DNA from 2 places in the Neisseria animalis genome. Region 2 is predicted to be linked to the other one. Evidence: predicted binding sites of a transcription regulator. Region 2 holds the regulator's gene; the other holds the start of a gene.
What was found. Region 2 encodes sigma-54, which starts transcription at its own class of promoters, with help from an activator protein. Its sites were predicted from a motif close to CTGGCACGCTTCATGCTT; they were not measured.

Region 1 (9,477 bases), 110 kb from region 2:
TCCTTCCCCAACAGCCTGCTACTGAGCCATTCCGTGCGGCGCGACAACATTCTCGGCCCCTTCGTTATCCATACCTTGGAAATCCCCGTACCCGTCCACTTGGATTCCGATGCCATCATTCCGCCGCTGAAAACCATTCTCGAGCCGATGTGCCAACCGCATATCCAAAATGTTTCCCGCTATCTGAAAAACGTCCAAACCGAAAAACTCTTCATCACCCCCGCCGCACAGCCGCGCATTACACGCGTACCGTTCGATGACAAAGTCTATAAAATCATCGTGCGCTTTGCTGCGCCGGTAGAAAAACGCTTGGAAATCCAGCAGGCGGTGCTGGACGAATTTCTGCGCGTACAATACCGCCTGCTGAACCCGAGCAGCAACTGAATACGCATTTTGCAGACGGCATAACCTCGCCGCGTACACAAAAATTAACGCAACAGCAGAGCTTAATTGCAAGCCCTGCACTTCCAATCTCCTCTTTCCGCCCCATATAGACCCCATCAGAGGGCAAAATATAGTCGAATAAAATAAGAATGAGACAAGGCAGCGAAGTCGCAGACAGTACACATAGTACGGCAAGGCAAAGCAACGCTGTATCATTCTTATTTTAAATGACTATACATTTGTTTCCTACCCCAACACACCACACAAAGGATTCCCATGACCGACAATATCCTGTTAAACCTCGGCGACGAGCCGCGTTTCGACGAAATCAAAACCGGACACATCAAACCCGCACTGCAAACCGCGATTGCAGAAGCGCGCGCGCAAATCGCCGACATTAAAAAAGAAGCCGATACCACTTGGCTCAACACAGTGGAACGCCTGACCGACATTACCGAACGCGTCGGCCGCATTTGGGGCGTGGTCGCGCATTTGAACTCCGTGGTCGACACCCCCGAACTGCGGGCGGTGTACAACGAACTTATGCCCGAAGTCACCCTCTTTTTCACCGAAATCGGCCAAGACATCGGATTGTACGAACGCTTCAAAGCCATCAAAGCCGCCCCCGAATTTGCCAAGCTGTCGGACGCACAGCAGACCAAACTCAACCACGACCTGCGCGATTTCGTATTGAGCGGCGCGGAGCTGCCGCCCGAACAGCAGGCCGAACTGGCGGCACTGCAAACCGAAGGCGCGCAGCTTTCCGCCCAATTCTCACAAAACGTACTCGATGCGACCGATGCGTTCGCCCTCTATTTCGACCATGCCGAACCGCTGGCGGGCATTCCCGAAGACGCGCTGGCGATGTTTGCCGCCGCCGCTGAAGCAGAAGGCAAAAACGGCTACAAAGTCGGCCTGCAAATGCCCCACTATATTGCCGTGATGACTTATGCCGACAACCGCGGTTTGCGCGAACAGATTTACCGCGCCTACGTTACCCGCGCCAGCGAATTGAGCAACGACGGCAAATTCGACAACACCGCCAACATCAACCGCACGCTGGAAATCGCGCTGCAAACCGCCAAACTCTTAGGTTTCCGAAATTACGCCGAATTGTCGCTCGCCACCAAAATGGCGGACACCCCCGATCAGGTATTGGCGTTTTTACGCAATCTGGCCGCCCGCGCCAAACCGTTTGCCGAAAAAGATTTGGCGGAAGTACGCACCTTCGCCGCCGAACACTTGGGCTTGGACGACCCGCAGCCGTGGGATTTGACCTATGCCGGCGAAAAGCTGCGCCAAGCCAAATATGCCTTCAGCGAAACCGAAGTCAAAAAATACTTCCCCGTCAGCCGCGTCCTGTCCGGCCTGTTTGCCCAAATCAACCGTTTGTACGGTGTCAACTTCATCGAAAAAAACGTACCGGTCTGGCATAAAGACGTGCGTTATTTCGAATTGGAAAACGGCGGCGCGATTATCGGCGGCGTGTATATGGACCTCTACGCCCGCGAAGGCAAACGCGGCGGCGCATGGATGAACGACTACAAAGGCCGCCGCCGTTTTGCAGACGGCGCGAAAGCCGGCCAAATCCAAACGCCGACAGCCTATCTGGTATGCAATTTCACCCCGCCCGTCGGCGGCAGGGAAGCACGTTTGAGCCACGACGAAATCCTGACCCTCTTCCACGAAACCGGCCACGGCCTGCACCACCTGCTCACGCAAGTGGAAGAGCTCGGCGTATCCGGCATCAACGGCGTGGAATGGGATGCGGTCGAGCTGCCGAGCCAGTTTATGGAAAACTTCGTCTGGGAATACGGCGTACTCGCCGAAATGTCTGCCCATGAAGACGACGGCGCGGCCTTACCGCGCGAATTGTTCGACAAAATGCTGGCGGCGAAAAACTTCCAACGCGGCATGTTCCTCGTGCGCCAAATGGAATTCGCACTTTTTGACATGCTGATTCACAGCGAAACCGATGCAGGCCGTCTGCAAAATTGGGCGGAGGTGTTGCAGCGCGTGCGCCAAGAAGTTGCCGTGGTTCAGCCGCCGGAATACAACCGCTTCGCCCAGAGCTTCGGCCACATCTTCGCAGGCGGCTATTCCGCAGGCTATTACAGCTACGCATGGGCGGAAGTGCTGAGTGCCGATGCTTATGCCGCCTTTGAAGAAAGCGACGATTTGCGTGCCACCGGCAAACAGTTCTGGCGCGAAATTCTGGCCGTGGGCGGTTCGCGCAGCGCGGCGGAATCGTTTCAGGCTTTCCGCGGCCGCGAGCCGAGCATAGACGCATTATTGCGACACAGCGGTTTCGACGGCGAAGCCGCATAACGTGAAATATAGTCATTTAAAATAAGAATGATACAGCGTTGCTTTGCCTTGCCGTACTATGTGTACTGTCTGCGGCTTCGCTGCCTTGTCTCATTCTTATTTTATTCGACTATAAAAGGCCGTCTGCAAAATCGGGTTTCCATTTGCAGACGGCCTTTTTTTGCTTTCAAACACATTTGGCACAGATTATGCTTCCCAAACAACAGCAGCTTTATCCATAGTAAAACAGCAAACCGAGTTTCATTATCAAAGCTATTGAAAAACCCAATCAGGTAAATTAAACTCAAGCCATACAAAAACCGATTAGGCCGTCTGCAAAACATCATGGTCGATAAAAATCATCATGCCGCCAGCCTGCAAAGCCGCAGACCGTAGATGAGTGCGACAAAGCGCGGCAACGCAGTATTATTTTTATTTTAAACAACCATACTGCCGGTTTTTGACACATTTTCAAACAAGCGACAATTTTTGTCACAATCTGACAACTGTTTACCCGGGCCGATGCCCGCCGCCACTCAAAAAAAAAAAAACGATTTTTTTATTATTAAAAACAAGTAGTTATAAAAATATTTTTCACATACCAGAACTTTGGCACGATAATTTCTTATATGTACAGTGTCCGATAAGGTTAAAACGGATAGCCCGTGTCGGAAGCTGTATATTCCTTCTAAAAGAGTCTTAACTCACTAAAACGCGCCAAACGCATTACGGATTATTTTTTAAAAACCAATAAGCGCACCCAACGGAGTATCACATGAAAGCTGTCCAAAAGGGCTTTACCATTATCGAGCTGATGATTGCCATCGCCATTGTCGGCGTTCTGACCGTCATCGCCCTGCCCGCCTACCAAGACTACACCGGCCGCGCCCAAGTATCCGAAGCGCTGTCTCTCTTGGAGGCGCAAAAATCGTCGGTAGTCGAATATTATTCGGATAAAGGCGAATGGCCGACCAGCAATTCCGAAGCAGGGATTGCCGAAAACATCGAAGGGCAATACGTTGCCTCGGTAAAAGTCGGCACAAACGGTACCATTACCGCCACCATGAAAAACAGCAACATCAATGTTGACATTCGCGGCAAAACTTTAGAGCTTACTCCCAATGCTCCCGCCACTACCACAACTGAAAGCGGCGCAACTTCCCGAGACGGCGCATTCACTTGGAAATGTACCCCGGGCGCAACCGATGGCGTAAACGAAAAATTCCTGCCATCTGCCTGTCGCTCAACCGGCGAAAATACCGCCACAACACCCGCTCCTTAACAAGCGGCAACCGATTTCTGTTTAGCAGTACCCTATAACAAAAGCAAACACGATTACGTGGAAAACCGGCAAAGGCCGTCTGAATTTCAGACGGCCTTTGCTGCATTTGCAGGCAGTAAAACACGGCTCAACCGTTTACCCGCCCGACCTTATTTTACCGCTCCGCACCACCGCAACCTTATAGGGAATTTTCAAGATTTCCACTATAATGAGACATAACCGTCAGCAAACTTAAAGACAGGCCTCAATACTGTGGCCACTTTATAGTCGAATAAAATAAGAATGAGACAAGGCAGCGAAGCCGCAGACAGTACACATAGTACGGCAAGGCAAAGCAACGCTGTATCATTCTTATTTTAAATGACTATATTTTGAAAGACGGATAATCCCTTATGCAGCAAACGGCCAGTACGCTGCCCGACCGACACATAAGGGATTGGATTAACCATACTGATTTTTTCATACCCAAACCAAGCAGAACGGCAGACAAACAGAGCCTGCCTCCGTAGCCAACGCCCTGCCCTCCCACAACGCCCAACAGAAACGGATTACATCATGAGCGTCGGATTATTGCGCGTGCTTTCCCAGCATCACGTCCTAACCGAAGAGCGTATCGGATACTACACAGCCGCCGCACAATCGGGCAGAGCGGTACTGCCCATGCTTTTTGCAGACGGCATCATCACACCGCGCGCGCTGGGAGAAATGCTTGCCGCCACGTTCAATTACCCGCTGCTCGACTTGCAGCACGTTCCGCGCACCCATATCCTGACCGACATCATTACCGAAGAGCAAATGTTGAAAAACCGCTGCGTACCGCTGTTTCGGCGCGGACACACGGTTTATCTGGCGGTTTCCGATCCTACGCGCATTCAGGATTTCCAAAAAATGGCGTTTGCCGCCGGCGAAACAATGGATTTGGTTATCGTGCGCGATGACCAGTTATCCGCCTTATTGGAATGGCTGGGGCAGCGTTCGACCAGCATTTTGCAAGAAATCCGCCACGAACAGGAAACGGTTCGCGGCACACAGATTTTATACATCGACAACGAAGAGGCCGAAGACGGCCCGATTCCGCGCTTTATCCATAAAACCTTATCCGACGCCATTCAGGCGGGCGCATCGGATATTCATTTTGAATTTTACGAACACATCGCCAGAGTACGTTTCCGCGTGGACGGCCAACTGCGCGAAGTGGTGCAGCCGCCTGTTGCCGTGCGCGGCCAGCTTGCTTCACGAATCAAAGTCATGGCGCATTTGGATATTGCTGAAAAACGTGTCCCGCAAGACGGCCGTATCCAAATTGCTTTTGAAAAAAACGGCCGTCCGATAGACTTCCGTGTCAGCACTTTGCCAACGCTGTTTGGCGAAAAAGTCGTGATGCGGATTTTAAATTCCGATTTGGGCGATTTGAATATCGATACCTTGGGCTTGGAGCCGTTTCAAAAAGATATGCTGCTCGATGCCATCGGCCGTCCTTACGGCATGGTGCTGGTTACCGGCCCGACCGGTTCCGGCAAAACCGTATCGCTTTATACCTGCCTGAACATTCTGAATACGGAGAAAGTCAATATCGCCACGGCTGAAGATCCGGCAGAAATCAACCTGCCCGGCATCAATCAAGTCAATGTCAACGACAAACAAGGACTGACGTTCGCCTCCGCGCTGCGCGCTTTCCTTCGCCAAGACCCCGACATCATCATGGTAGGGGAAATCCGCGATTTGGAAACTGCCGACATCGCCATCAAAGCCGCGCAAACCGGCCACATGGTGTTTTCCACCCTCCATACCAACAATGCGCCCGCCACTTTGTCGAGGCTGCTGAATATGGGCGTTGCCCCGTTCAACATCGCCAGCTCCATCAGCCTGATTGTGGCGCAACGCCTGCTGCGCTGCTTATGCCCGCACTGTAAAAAAGCCGTTGCCCGTCCGCCTAATACCGTATTGAAGCAGGCCGGATTTACCGATGAAGACTTGCAGCAGCCGTGGACGCTGTACCGCCCTGCCGGTTGCGAATCCTGCCGCGGCAGTGGTTTCAAAGGGCGTATCGGCGTATATGAAGTCATGCCGGTCAGCAAGGAAATGCAGCATGTCATCATGGATAACGGCACGGAAGTGGACATCACCAATCTGGCTTATCAGGAAGGCATAGTAGACTTGCGCCGCGCCGGTTTGCTGAAAGTCATGAGGGGGCTGACTTCGCTGGAAGAAGTAACCGCCCGTACCAATGATTGAGGTTTGCCATGTCCCGCTCCCATAAAACACTTGCTGCTTTTTTCAGCATGGGCGGAAAAGACCGCCGCTTTGCCTTTGAAGGCAAAAATATTTATACCGACCGTCTTGTCCGCGGCGAAGTTGTGGCGGCAGATGAAGAGGAAGCCCGCAAAAAGCTGCAACGACGCGGTATCCGCCCTTTGCGTATCGACAAGGTAAAAACCGTCCGCACACGCAAGATTACGCAAGAAGACATTACGGTTTTTACCCGCCAACTAGCCACCATGATGAAAGCGGGGCTGCCGCTGCTCCAAGCATTCGACATCATCGCACGCGGCCACTCCAACCCTGCGGTCACGCAAATGCTGACCGGTATCCGCACCGATGTGGAACAGGGCAGCTCTCTTGCCGTATCGTTTGGCAAATATCCGAAATATTTCGACCGTTTTTACTGTAATCTGGTTGCAGCAGGTGAAACCGGCGGCGTATTGGAAACGCTGCTCGACAAGCTGGCAACTTATCGTGAAAAAACGCTGGCCGTCAAAAGAAAAATTAAAACCATGATGATTTACCCGATGGCGATTCTGGTGGTGTCGTCAGGCTTGGTGTTTGTCATGATGCGCTTCGTATTGCCTGCTTTCAAAGAAATCTATACCAATATGGGCGCGCAACTGCCGCTGTTGACGCAATATGCCATCAACCTTTCCGATTTTGTGGTCGAATACGGTTGGCTGCTGCTGGTTGCGACCATTGTTGCCGGCGTGTCGCTGTACCGTCTGCATGAAAAATCATACAGCCTGCAAAAGCGCACCGATGCCTTGCTGCTGCGGACACCACTGTTCGGCAGCATTGTCCGCAAAGCCGCCATCGCCCGCTGGTCGCGTACTTTATCGACGCTCTTTGCCGCCGGCGTGCCGCTGGTAGAGGTTTTGGACTCGGTTGCCGCCGCTTCGGGCAATCTGCTGTACGAAGAAGCCACCCTCGATATTCGGGCGCAGGTAACACAAGGCTTGTCGCTGGCTTCCAGTATGCAGCCAACCAATATGTTTCCCAATATGGTGGTGCAAATGGCGGCGGTCGGGGAAGAATCCGGCGCGTTGGACGATATGCTCAACAAAGCCGCCGAATTTTATGAAGACGAAGTGGACAATCTGATTTCACGGCTTTCCGCCCTGATTGAACCGATTATCATGATTGTCATCGGCGTAACCGTCGGTATCCTGCTGATTGCCATGTATCTGCCCTTATTGAATTTGGGCAAGGCGGTAGGCTGATATGTGGACATTCGATATCTATACGCCGTTTATCGTACCTGCCGCCGCCCTGCTCGGTCTGCTGTTTGGCAGCTTTTTAAACGTGGTTATCCACCGCATACCCATCATGATGGAGCGCGATTGGACGCTGTTTGCCAAAGAGCATCTCGGCCTGAAGCCGTCTGCAAAAGAGCAGCAGCCGTTTAATCTGATGAAGCCGGATTCGCATTGCCCCGAATGCGGAGAAAAAATCAAAGCACGGCACAATATTCCCGTCATCAGCTATCTGCTGCTCGGTGGCAAATGCAGCCTATGCCGTACGCACATCTCCCTCCGCTATCCGCTGGTCGAACTGCTGACCGCTGCGGCGTTTGCCGTCGTAGCATGGCAATACGGAGCAAGCTGGATTACGCTCGGCGGCTGGGTATTCACCGCTTTTCTCATTGCACTGGCCTTCATTGATGCCGATACGCACTATCTGCCCGATTCGCTTACCCTGCCGCTGGTTTGGCTGGGGCTGCTGTTTAATTTTGCAGACGGCATGGTAGCGCTGCAATCCGCGGTACTCGGTGCTGTATGCGGCTATGCCTGCCTGTGGTTGCTCTGCGCCGCATACAGATTGCTGACCGGCCAAACCGGTATGGGCAACGGCGATTTCAAACTGCTCGCCGCATTGGGCGCATGGCTGGGGGTCGGCGTATTGCCCGTGTTGGTGTTTGCCGCCTCGCTCATCGGCATTATGGGCGCGGTGTTAACGAAAACCGCCAAAGGGCAGGCTTTCGCCTTCGGCCCCAGTCTGGCATTGGCTGGCTGGATTATCTTCATTGCCTACGAACCGCTGCAACAGCTTACCGACTGGTGGCTGAATGCCTCGGGGTTGTAGCCATTCTTCCCATATCATAAAGGACGGCGGATATGACCGTATGGATAGGACTAACCGGCGGAATCGGCAGCGGCAAATCCCAAGCTGCCGCCGAATTTGCCAAACTGGGTGTGCCGCACATTGATGCCGATGCCGTCAGCCGCAGCCTGACTGCAGACGGCGGCGCAGCATTGCCGGAAATCCGCCGCCTGTTTGGCGAAGCGGTATTCTGCGAGAACGGCAGCCTGAACCGCACCGCCTTGCGCGACTTGGTTTTCAGACGGCCCGAAGCCAAAAAACAGCTTGAAGACATCATGTTTCCGCTGATTTTGTCGGAAATATGCCGTCTGCAAACCTGCTCCCGCGCTGTTTACGGAATCCTCGACATACCGCTCCTGATCGAGCAGCCCCTGTTTCGGGCATTGGTACACCGCATACTGGTAATCGATGTTTCCGAGGACACACAAATCCGCCGCGTACAGTCGCGCAGCGGTTTGAAAGAGGCCGAAATCCGCCGCATTATTGCCAACCAAGCGCCGAGGAGGCAACGCCTGCTGCACGCCGACGACATTTTGTGCAACGAAGGCAGTACGGCGGATTTGGCGCAGAAAATACAACGGCTGCACCACTTTTACCGCCACTTGAAACAAACGGCCGGCTGCCGTATCCGCTGATTTTACAGACGGCCTCATGATAGGCCGTCTGCATTTTGAAAGGTAGTGATGATGAACCCGACCCTTACCGTCAAATGCCCCACCTGCCGCCAAAACGTCGCATGGACGGACGAACACCCCTACCGTCCGTTTTGCAGCAAACGCTGCAAGCTGATTGATTTGGGCGAATGGGCGCAGGAGCGTTACACCGTGGCGGCAGAAGAAGAACCGCTGTCGGAGTGGAACAATGAAGTGAAGTAATACACCCTGCAATCGGGTTTACTGTCAAAACACTTCTTATCCGAATGAAAAAACTTCAAGGCTGTGAAAGGCTGTTTTAAGCAGGCTTTCACAGGCGATGTGTAAGATTGCAGCTTGATTTGCAGACGGCCTGAAACGCGCTTTTTATGCTTTTCGCCTGATTTTCCGGCCAATCCTGACCATATCATCAGAGAGTACAGAGAATTATAGTCGAATAAAATAAGAATGAGACAAGGCAGCAAAGCCGCAGACAGTACACAT
Region 2 (9,477 bases):
CCATCTGCTGCCACAGCGGGCTGGCAAACGCGGTATGTATCTCGTCAGGCAGGTTCAGGCAGGCTTTGGCACGCTCAAGCAGGCTGCCCTGCCACAAATAACGTGCATAACATTCCGAAGGGCGGAGTGTGGCTTTTTGCAGACGGCCATAGCGCAACATCCGATTGAACGCCGGCAGCTTCAGCAGCGGCGGCGTTTCATCGGGCAAGCGGTGGAGCGAAGGGATAACAAGGGTCAATTTCATAACATCGAAAAATTTCCAAACAATTCATGATGATTCGCAATAATGAAGAAACAGCACCGCTACTCCCTATTGCAAAGTACGGCCTGACGGCACAGCCCGTTGCGTTATTTTATCCGGCCACATTTTACGCGAGAACACCGGCAGACAAAATGCGCTGCCGCATACCGCCCAAACCGTTTTGCAGACGGCATTAATGGCGCAAACAGACGTTTTATGTTAAAATATCCGGCGTAAATTTCGGAAAATTTGTGTATAAATCAACACAATACCTTTTCCGCTGCATTAAAATGGGAACGATACGCTGCGGCTTCGTTCTTTTTTACGTTATGCCGCCCGTTTTTTGCCGCTTGCCCAAAACCTAAGCGACAAAGTCTGATGCCGTCTGCAAAACCGTATCAATCCAACACATTGCAGATTAAAGATAAACAATCAGAGCCTGAACCGATGCTTCCAAACCTTGCATACCGCCGCCACAACACGGCGACGCAAAAAGGATAATGAGTGGACAATCAGAACAAACCTTCTTTCCTCAACCGTTTTTGGCACAACAAACCGGTACGCTGGTCGCTATTGGGTATCCTGCTGCCCGTATCCGGCGTGATGACCGCCTATGCCGTTACCGAACCGCTTCCGCACAAGCCTGATTTCAAAATCGAGCGCATTTCGGAAGAACTTCCCATGCCCGTTATTACCGCCACAGAAACCCAAAGCGGCTACTGGGCGCAAGAAGTCGTTCAGCCCAATGATTCGCTGGCCGATGTTTTAAGCCGCCTGAACGTCCCGCAAGACGACATTCGAGCCATCATGGCAAAAAACAACGCCCGACGCGACATGAAAAACCTCAGCACCAACCAATCGGTCAATATCCGCGTGAACGCCGCCGGCGAAGTCACCGACGTACAGTTTTTCAGCGATGAAGAATTAGAGCGCAATCTGGTCGCCTTGGAAAAAACAGACGGCAAATGGCGCGTATCCCACGCCGAAGCCGACATGAAAACCATGCCCACCCTGCGCTCCGTACACATCCGCAGTTCCGCCATCGGCGATATGCTGCGCGCTGAAATCCCCGCCGACCTGTATATCCAGCTCAAAGAAATTTTTGCCGACCGCTTCGATATGCAGAGCCTGAAAGAAGGCGACATCATCCGCCTGCTGTACAACAGCATGTATTTCCGCGGCCAGCAGATGGCCGTAGGCGACATTCTTGCCGCCGAAATCGTCAAAGGCGGCAAAACCTACCAAGCCTACTATTACAGCCAAGGCAAAGGCGATGAAGAAAACGGCAGCTACTACGATCAAAACGGCAAATCCTTGCAGCAAAAAGCAGGCTTTACCAGTGAACCCGTTGCCTATACACGCATTTCATCGCCCTACGGCTACCGCGTCCACCCGGTTTTGCACACCGTCCGCATGCACACCGGCATAGACTACGCCGCCCCCAGCGGCACGCCGATTAAAGCGGCAGCAGACGGCGTGGTAACCTTCAGAGGCTGGAAAGGCGGCTACGGCAACACCGTTATGGTACGCCACAACAACGGCGTAGAAACCCTCTACGGCCACATGAGCGCGTTTTCCACCGCAAACGGCAGCGTCCGTGCGGGCGACATCATCGGCTATGTAGGCTCGACCGGACAATCCACCGGCCCCCACCTGCACTACGAAGCCCGGGTAAACGGTCAGCCCGTCAACCCCGCTACCGTAGCCCTGCCTACGCCAAAGCTGACACCGACCAACATGACCGCATTCCGCAAGCAGCAAAAAGCCGCCGGCAATATGCTGGCAGCCGTTCGCGATCTGCCGGTGTCCGTGGCCCAGCTCGACTGAGCCGCCAAGCCATCTGCAAATACGATACCCATCCGCACACCGTTTTTGCAGACGGCACGGCCTGACAAAGCAGGCTGAAACCGTTTCCCCGAAACAACACATCAGCGGTTAAAACCCTAAAAATACCGTTTTTTCAGAAAACTGCTTGAAACAACATTGCTTTTTATGGTATAAATCGCGTTTTACTATTTTAGAAGTTTGGAGACTAACCATGGCACGAGTTTGCAAAGTGACCGGTAAGCGCCCGATGTCTGGCAACAACGTATCACACGCCAACAACAAAACCAAACGTCGTTTTTTGCCTAACTTGCAATCACGTCGTTTTTGGGTAGAAAGTGAAAACCGCTGGGTTCGCCTGCGCGTATCTAACGCTGCTTTGCGTACCATCGACAAAGTAGGCATTGATGTCGTATTGGCTGATTTGCGTGCTCGCGGCGAAGCTTAATTTAACGAACGCTTAATTAAGGATTACTGCAATGCGCGATAAAATCAAACTGGAATCTAGCGCCGGTACCGGCCACTTTTACACCACCACTAAAAACAAACGCACGATGCCCGGCAAACTGGAAATCAAAAAATTCGATCCGGTTGCCCGCAAACACGTTATCTACAAAGAAACCAAATTGAAATAATTTGCGTGTGTTTGAGCATACAAAAGCCTCTGTCCGTACAGAGGCTTTTTATTTAACCCTTCCGCCAAACTCATGCAGCCGTCAGCCCCACCCTGCCCAACTGTTTTGCAGACGGCCTGACCACACTCCGCCCATATCAAAGCCCACAATTTCAGCAGGAATAGCACAATAAGCGACACACAGAACGCCACAAGCAGAAAGCAGCACGGCAAATATAGTCATTTAAAATAAGAATGATACAGCGTTGCTTTGCCTTGCCGTACTATGTGTACTGTCTGCGGCTTCGCTGCCTTGTCTCATTCTTATTTTATTCGACATACCGTCATCAAATGATGAGCGGTCATATTCCACACAAACCCTATTATGTTGCAACGCAAAATAAACCAATATAGCTGTTTGACACCGCAGAATACTGCGTTGCTGCACCTTGTTCAAAAAAAGATTTGAAGCCAAGCACCCGCACTCACTATCCATGCCGTCTGCAATTTGACCACCTTATCTCATTTTGTATGCTTCAGTGATGTGCAGCCGAAACAAAAAACCGGCAGCAAGCGATTCAGAACGCATCTCACAGCCAATCACAAAACCTTTAGATGTCCTGCAACACCCAAACCGTTTACCACATTGAGAACCTCGCTTGTTTATCTGCTCCAATCAAACAATCCCCGTTATAGTCTTTTAAAATAAGAATGATACTGCGTTGCTTTGCCTTGTCGTACTATCTGTACTGTCTGCGGCTTCGCTGCCTTGTCTCATTCTTATTTTAAATGACTATACATTCGATGAGTCAGTAAACAACATCTCCCCCATATTTCAACCATGCTCATGCCTTCCAAACGCAAAAAAGCCTAAACTTGCGTTTAGGCTTTTTTATATCTGGTGGGTCGTGAAGGATTCGAACCTTCGACCAACGGATTAAAAGTCCGCTGCTCTACCGACTGAGCTAACGACCCGATAAGTTTTGAATTATATAGAAAGCTGATGTTTTCGTCAAGCCTTTTCGGTATTTATTTTCACACATCATCAGATATTCAAACAAATCGCTTTGTTTTCAATCGGATTGACTCAAAAAGGCCGTCTGCAAATCGAAACACAGCTTCTATCTGCCACCTGCTCATTCCGAGCAGTGTTACCTAGCCGGTCAACTGCTTGGTAATCAGCTTTTTCAATGGCGGGAAATTATTGCTGGCACGCAAAACCAAACCCCGCAGCAATTTGGCCGGAGCGGTTTCGTTGGTAAACAACTTCAGCAACATATTGGTACCGTGGTACAGCGGCTGGGCGTGCAGCATATGCTTGCTGTTGTATTTTTCCAGCAACGATGCCGCACCGATGTCTTGTCCACGCTGCGCGGCTTCGGCCACCAGTTTTGCCAGAATATCCGCGCTGGACAAACCCAAGTTGAAGCCGTGCGCCGTAACCGGGTGCATACCGACCGCCGCATCTCCGATTAACGCACTGCGCTTGCCGTAGAAACGCTGGGCTATCATGCCCACCAACGGATAATGGTGGAAACTGCTGACAACTTCCATATCGCCCAAGCGGCCTTTCAACTGGGTTTTTACCATTTCCGCCAATTCTTCGTTACTCAAATTGCGGATACTGTCGGCCTGATCGGTATCCATAGTAACCACGGTATTGGTAACGTACTCTTCCAGCGGCAGCAGCGCGATCGTCCGCCCATAATGGAAACATTCGTAAGCGGTATGCTGGTTGGACAAGGTATGCTTCATGCGGCCGACAAACATGGTACGGCTGTAATCGTGCATATCCGATGAAATGCCTAATTGGCGGCGGGTCTGCGAGAAACGGCTGTCGGCAGCAAGCAGCAGACGGCTGCTGAGCACTTCTCCGCTTTCCAATACCACTTCCGCACTGTTGTCGTTGGTCCGCACTTCTTTTACGGCCGTTTCCGCCAAAATGGTAACATTATCCAGCTTGGACACCACTTCATAAGCGGCTTTGCGAATATTGTGATTGGAAATCAAATAACCCAAACAGTCGGCAGGTTCGCCCCGTGCTTCGGTAGGTTGCGGGAAATGAAGCTGGTAATCGGATTGCCCGTTCAATACTTTGGCATCACGCAAGGGATAGATTTCGTCCGGCGCAATCAGTGCCCACATGCCCAAGCGCTGCATGATTTCACGCGACATATGCGTCAAGGCGATTTCGCGGCCGTCGTACGGCGGATTTTGCAAAACAGCCAGCGGACTGCGCTCAATCAGCGTAACCGAAAGCCCGCTGCCTGCCAGTGCAGCAGCAAAACTCAAACCCGCCGGCCCTGCGCCGACAACGAGAATATCACTGTGTAAACTCATAATTATCCTTTACGGTAAATGAGCGGATTTTCAGACGGCTTTCGGCGTACTGTTTCGGTACCATTCGGACAATCCGCAAAATCTGATTGATTATAGCAAATTTAATAATAGCTTAAAACAAATATTCAGATAATATCCTTCTATTACCTTAAGCCGATATTATAGTCATTTAAAATAAGAATGATACAGCGTTGCTTTGCCTTGCCGTACTATGTGCACTGTCTGCGGCTTCGCTGCCTTGTCTCATTCTTATTTTATTCGACTATACCTTCAACGGCAGCCGATAATGAAAAAACCCGCATATTGCTATGCGGGTTTTTATTTGGGGTGGCTAATGGGGCTCGAACCCACGACAACCGGAATCACAATCCGGGGCTCTACCAACTGAGCTATAGCCACCGTAAACTTTTGGCACGCCCGACAGGAATCGAACCTGTAACCCCCGACTTAGAAGGTCGGTGCTCTATCCGGTTGAGCTACGGGCGCTCATGCCGTCTCGTACCAAGTAAACTGGTGGTCGGGGCGGTGGGATTCGAACTCACGACCCTCTGCTCCCAAAGCAGATGCGCTAACCAGGCTGCGCTACGCCCCGACTTAGAAGACCGAATTATATTGACACTTCGAAACAACGTCAACACCTATTGGAAATTTTTTTACTGTAAAAAGTTATCTGTTTATTTTTAATCAGGATTTATTTAAGCATATTTTATCTATCTTAGCCGAAACCATGCCGTCTGCAAAATAAAGTCCGTGAACATCTGTGGTATAAATGTTAAAATAGTATGGATTTTATCTTTCATTTTCCCCTCATTGACTTCAAGCAGAGAACAACATGACCGCCCAACTCATCAACGGTAAAGAAATCTCCCAACAACGTCTGGCAGCAGTGGCCGCCGCAGTAGAAAAACGTGCTGCTGCCGGTTTGCACACTCCTTGTCTGGCCGTTATTTTAGTCGGCGACAATCCCGCCAGCGCGGTGTATGTCCGCAATAAAAAACTGGCCTGCCAAAAATCCGGTATCGAATCGCTCTCTTACGAGCTGCCTGCTTCAACCACTCAAGACGAGTTGCTGAAGCTGGTTGACGAGCTCAACAGCAACCCGAAAGTAGACGGCATTTTGGTACAGCTTCCGCTGCCGGAGCATATCGACAGCCAAGTGGTGTTGGAAACCATTCTGCCGCATAAAGATGTGGACGGCTTCCACCCTTACAATGTCGGCCGTTTGGTGGTCAAAATGCCGCTGATGCGCCCCTGCACGCCCAAAGGCGTGATGACGCTGCTGGAGTCTTACGGAGTCGACCCCAAAGGCAAAAAAGCCGTTGTTGTCGGCGCATCGAATATTGTCGGCAGACCCCAAGCCCTCGAGCTGCTGCTCTCCCGCGCTACGGTAACTGTCTGCCACAGCGCCACGCAAAACTTGGCGGAAGAAGTCGCACAGGCCGATATTTTGGTGGTCGGCGTCGGCATTCCGAACTTTGTCAAAGGCGAATGGATCAAGCCCGGCGCAATCGTAATCGATGTCGGCATCAACCGCTTGGCAGATGGCAGCCTGTGCGGAGATGTGGAGTTTGATGTTGCCAAAGAACGTGCCGGCATGATTACCCCCGTTCCCGGCGGAGTCGGCCCGATGACGATTGCCACATTGCTGGAAAATACTTTACACGCGGCAGAACTGCATGATTAAACGGTTTTAGCCGATATTCATACCAAAGGCCGTCTGCAAAACCACATCGGTATTTTGCAGACGGCCTTTTATGGGTTCCGACCGGCTGTTCCGCTCATTTCGGGGCAGCCGGCCGGCAAACGGTTTTGTTATTCCGTTACGTTCGGGCGGGCGGTGCGGACATCGCCGCTTTTTTCTTTGTGTTTCAACACCGCGCGGTCGAGTTTGTCCATCAATACGTCAATCGCGGCATACATATCCTGCTCCACCGCTTCAACGTGCAAATCCTTACCGGCAAGATGTAAATCCGCTTCGGCCTTTTGGTTGATTTTTTCCACAGAGAGCGTAACCGTTACGGAAATTACGTTGGCAGCATGGCGGTTGATGCGTTCCAATTTGTCGCCAACATAGTTTTTGATGGCATCGGTAACATCGAAATTCAAACCGGTAATTTTCAGGTTCATGATACAGCTCCTTCGTTTGGGTAAATCCGTAAAACGGACGGGAAACGCTTATCGCTATCCGCCTGCTTTGCGCTTATGCGCGGGCGGAATATCCAACAATTCTCGGTATTTGGCAACCGTGCGGCGGGCGATGGAAATGCCCTGCTGTTTGAGCAGTTGCGCCAATGCCTCATCGGAATAAGGCTTGCTGCCGTTTTCATTTTCCACCAACTGCACGATAATGGCTTTCACGGCTTCTTGGCTGACTCCTTCGCCGTCCGCATCGGCATTGACTGCCTGTGTGAAGAAATAGCGTAACGCAAATAATCCGCGCGGGCAAGCTAAATATTTTTGGTTGGCGGCGCGGGAAACGGTACTTTCCGCCACGCCCAATTCTGCGGCGGCATCTTTGAGCAGCAGCGGAGTCATGCCGATTTCGCCAAACATGAAAAAATCCTGCTGGCGTTCAACAATATACTCTGCCAAACGCACTACGGTACTTTCGCGCAACAGCAGGCTGTTGACCTTCTGGCGCGCCTCGTTCAGCTTTTCTTTCCATTCGGGCGAGACATCGTCGGTATCTTTAAACAGGTCGCAATATTCCTGATTCAGCCTGATTCTCGGCCATGCGGCTTCATTGCTGACCACTTTCCAGCCGTCTTTGTCTTCTTTTACCCAAACATCGGGTCTGATATAGGCAGTCGGCTCCTGCACGGCAAAACCGTAAGCAGGATAAGGACGCAGCGAAGCAATCAAATCCAAAGCCGTCTGAATGGTACTGCTGTCCGCTTGCGGAAACAGTTTGCGGAAACGCTTGATATTTTGGGCACGGTTTTTACCCAATTCGCTGAAATGATTTTGAACCAGACGGGCGGCAAGACGGCGTTCCGGCGAGGCAGGCAACCGCATCAGTTGCAACATCAGCGACTCGGTTAACCCCGAAGCGGCCACGCCGGGCGGATCGAAAGCCTGCAAAGCATCTACGGCCTGATGAACATCTTCTTCATCAAGCATCCAGTCCAGCGGGGTATGTTCGATAATATCGGCGGCCTGTTCGGTCAGATAGCCCTGTTCGTCCAGAAAATCAATCAGGATATGCACCAAACCGGCTTCCCGCTCGGATAAGGGGTGTTCGCATACTTGAGCGTGCAGATAGCCGTAAAAGTCTTCCTCGCCGGCAATATTCAGCCATTCGTCTTCAAAATCTTCGGAATGCAGACGGCCTGCGCCCCTTGACGCGGTAAGTTTGCCCCAATCCGCTTCGGGCGCGGTCTCCCCCTCTTCACGCTCCAGCAAAGGATTTTCCTGAAGCCAGTCTTCCACTTCGCGCTCAAGGTCAATACTCGACAGCTGCAACACACGCAATGCCTGCTGCAAATTCTGGTTCAGCTGCTGGGTTTGTTTGAGTTGTAAACCGAAATGGGGATTCATGGCTACATGATGGGAGTTTAAAAATACAGTCGTTGCACACCAAACGATACAGCGTTACCGCACCTTACCGTACTTCCTGCGGCCTTGTCTTGTTTTGCGTGAACCGACAATAAAACAATGATTGGAGAAAACGGCTGTTTTGCAGACGGCATTACGGCAATCCGCAAGGTTTCGACTGCCCCGGTGCGATAATGTGCGACACCGCTCTTACTATGCCGTCTGCATATTTCTGCTTTTTTCGGCAACGCAGCCGGAGCAAACTGTTGTAATCAGTATTTGAAGTTCTCGCCCAAATAAACAGAGCGCACTTGTTCGTTTTCCACCAAGTCCTGCGGCTTGCCCGAAGCCAGTACCGTACCGTCGCTGATGATGTAGGCACGGTCGCAAATGCTCAAGGTTTCGCGCACGTTGTGGTCGGTAATCAGCACGCCGATACCGCGCGATTTGAGAAATTCGATGATTTTCTGAATATCAATCACCGCAATCGGATCGACACCGGCAAACGGCTCGTCCAGCAAGATAAAACGCGGCTTCATCGCCAACACACGGGCGATTTCAACCCGCCGCCGTTCGCCGCCCGAAAGCGAGGGAGCGGGATTATGGCGCAAACGCTCAATATTGAGATCGGCAAGCAGTTTTTCCAATTCTTCGCCGATTTTGCTTTTATCTTCCGTGCAGATTTCCAGAATGGCACGGATATTCTGCTCCACCGTCATCTTGCGGAAAATCGATGCTTCCTGCGGCAGATAACCGACCCCCAAACGGGCGCGCTCGTGTATCGGCAGATGGCGCAACTCCTTGCCGTCCAAGGTTACACTGCCCGCATCGGCAGCAATCAACCCGACAATCATGTAAAAGCTGGTGGTTTTACCTGCGCCGTTCGGCCCGAGCAAGCCGATGACTTCCCCACTCTCGATTTCAA

Region 1: EL111_RS02140 (pilin) is a predicted target of sigma-54. The motif match lies at 3,301-3,318, and genes of this name have one in related genera.

What each region holds. Positions count from the first base shown of each region.
Region 1 covers NZ_LR134287.1:441,912-451,388, reverse strand. Annotated here, with positions in the region: gene EL111_RS02150 (mechanosensitive ion channel family protein) at 1-384, shown strand, start outside; gene EL111_RS02145 (M3 family metallopeptidase) at 661-2,712, shown strand; gene EL111_RS02140 (pilin) at 3,467-3,973, shown strand; gene pilB (type IV-A pilus assembly ATPase PilB) at 4,529-6,208, shown strand; gene EL111_RS02130 (type II secretion system F family protein) at 6,217-7,461, shown strand; gene EL111_RS02125 (prepilin peptidase) at 7,463-8,323, shown strand; gene coaE (dephospho-CoA kinase) at 8,356-8,976, shown strand; gene yacG (DNA gyrase inhibitor YacG) at 9,028-9,216, shown strand.
Region 2 covers NZ_LR134287.1:329,306-338,782, reverse strand. Annotated here, with positions in the region: gene EL111_RS01640 (hypothetical protein) at 1-244, opposite strand, end outside; gene EL111_RS01635 (M23 family metallopeptidase) at 746-2,068, shown strand; gene rpmB (50S ribosomal protein L28) at 2,280-2,513, shown strand; gene rpmG (50S ribosomal protein L33) at 2,545-2,700, shown strand; tRNA gene EL111_RS01615 (tRNA-Lys) at 3,578-3,653, opposite strand; gene ubiM (5-demethoxyubiquinol-8 5-hydroxylase UbiM) at 3,834-5,018, opposite strand; tRNA gene EL111_RS01605 (tRNA-His) at 5,342-5,417, opposite strand; tRNA gene EL111_RS01600 (tRNA-Arg) at 5,428-5,504, opposite strand; tRNA gene EL111_RS01595 (tRNA-Pro) at 5,533-5,610, opposite strand; gene folD (bifunctional methylenetetrahydrofolate dehydrogenase/methenyltetrahydrofolate cyclohydrolase FolD) at 5,851-6,702, shown strand; gene hpf (ribosome hibernation-promoting factor, HPF/YfiA family) at 6,831-7,145, opposite strand; gene rpoN (RNA polymerase factor sigma-54) at 7,200-8,555, opposite strand; gene lptB (LPS export ABC transporter ATP-binding protein) at 8,825-9,477, opposite strand, start outside.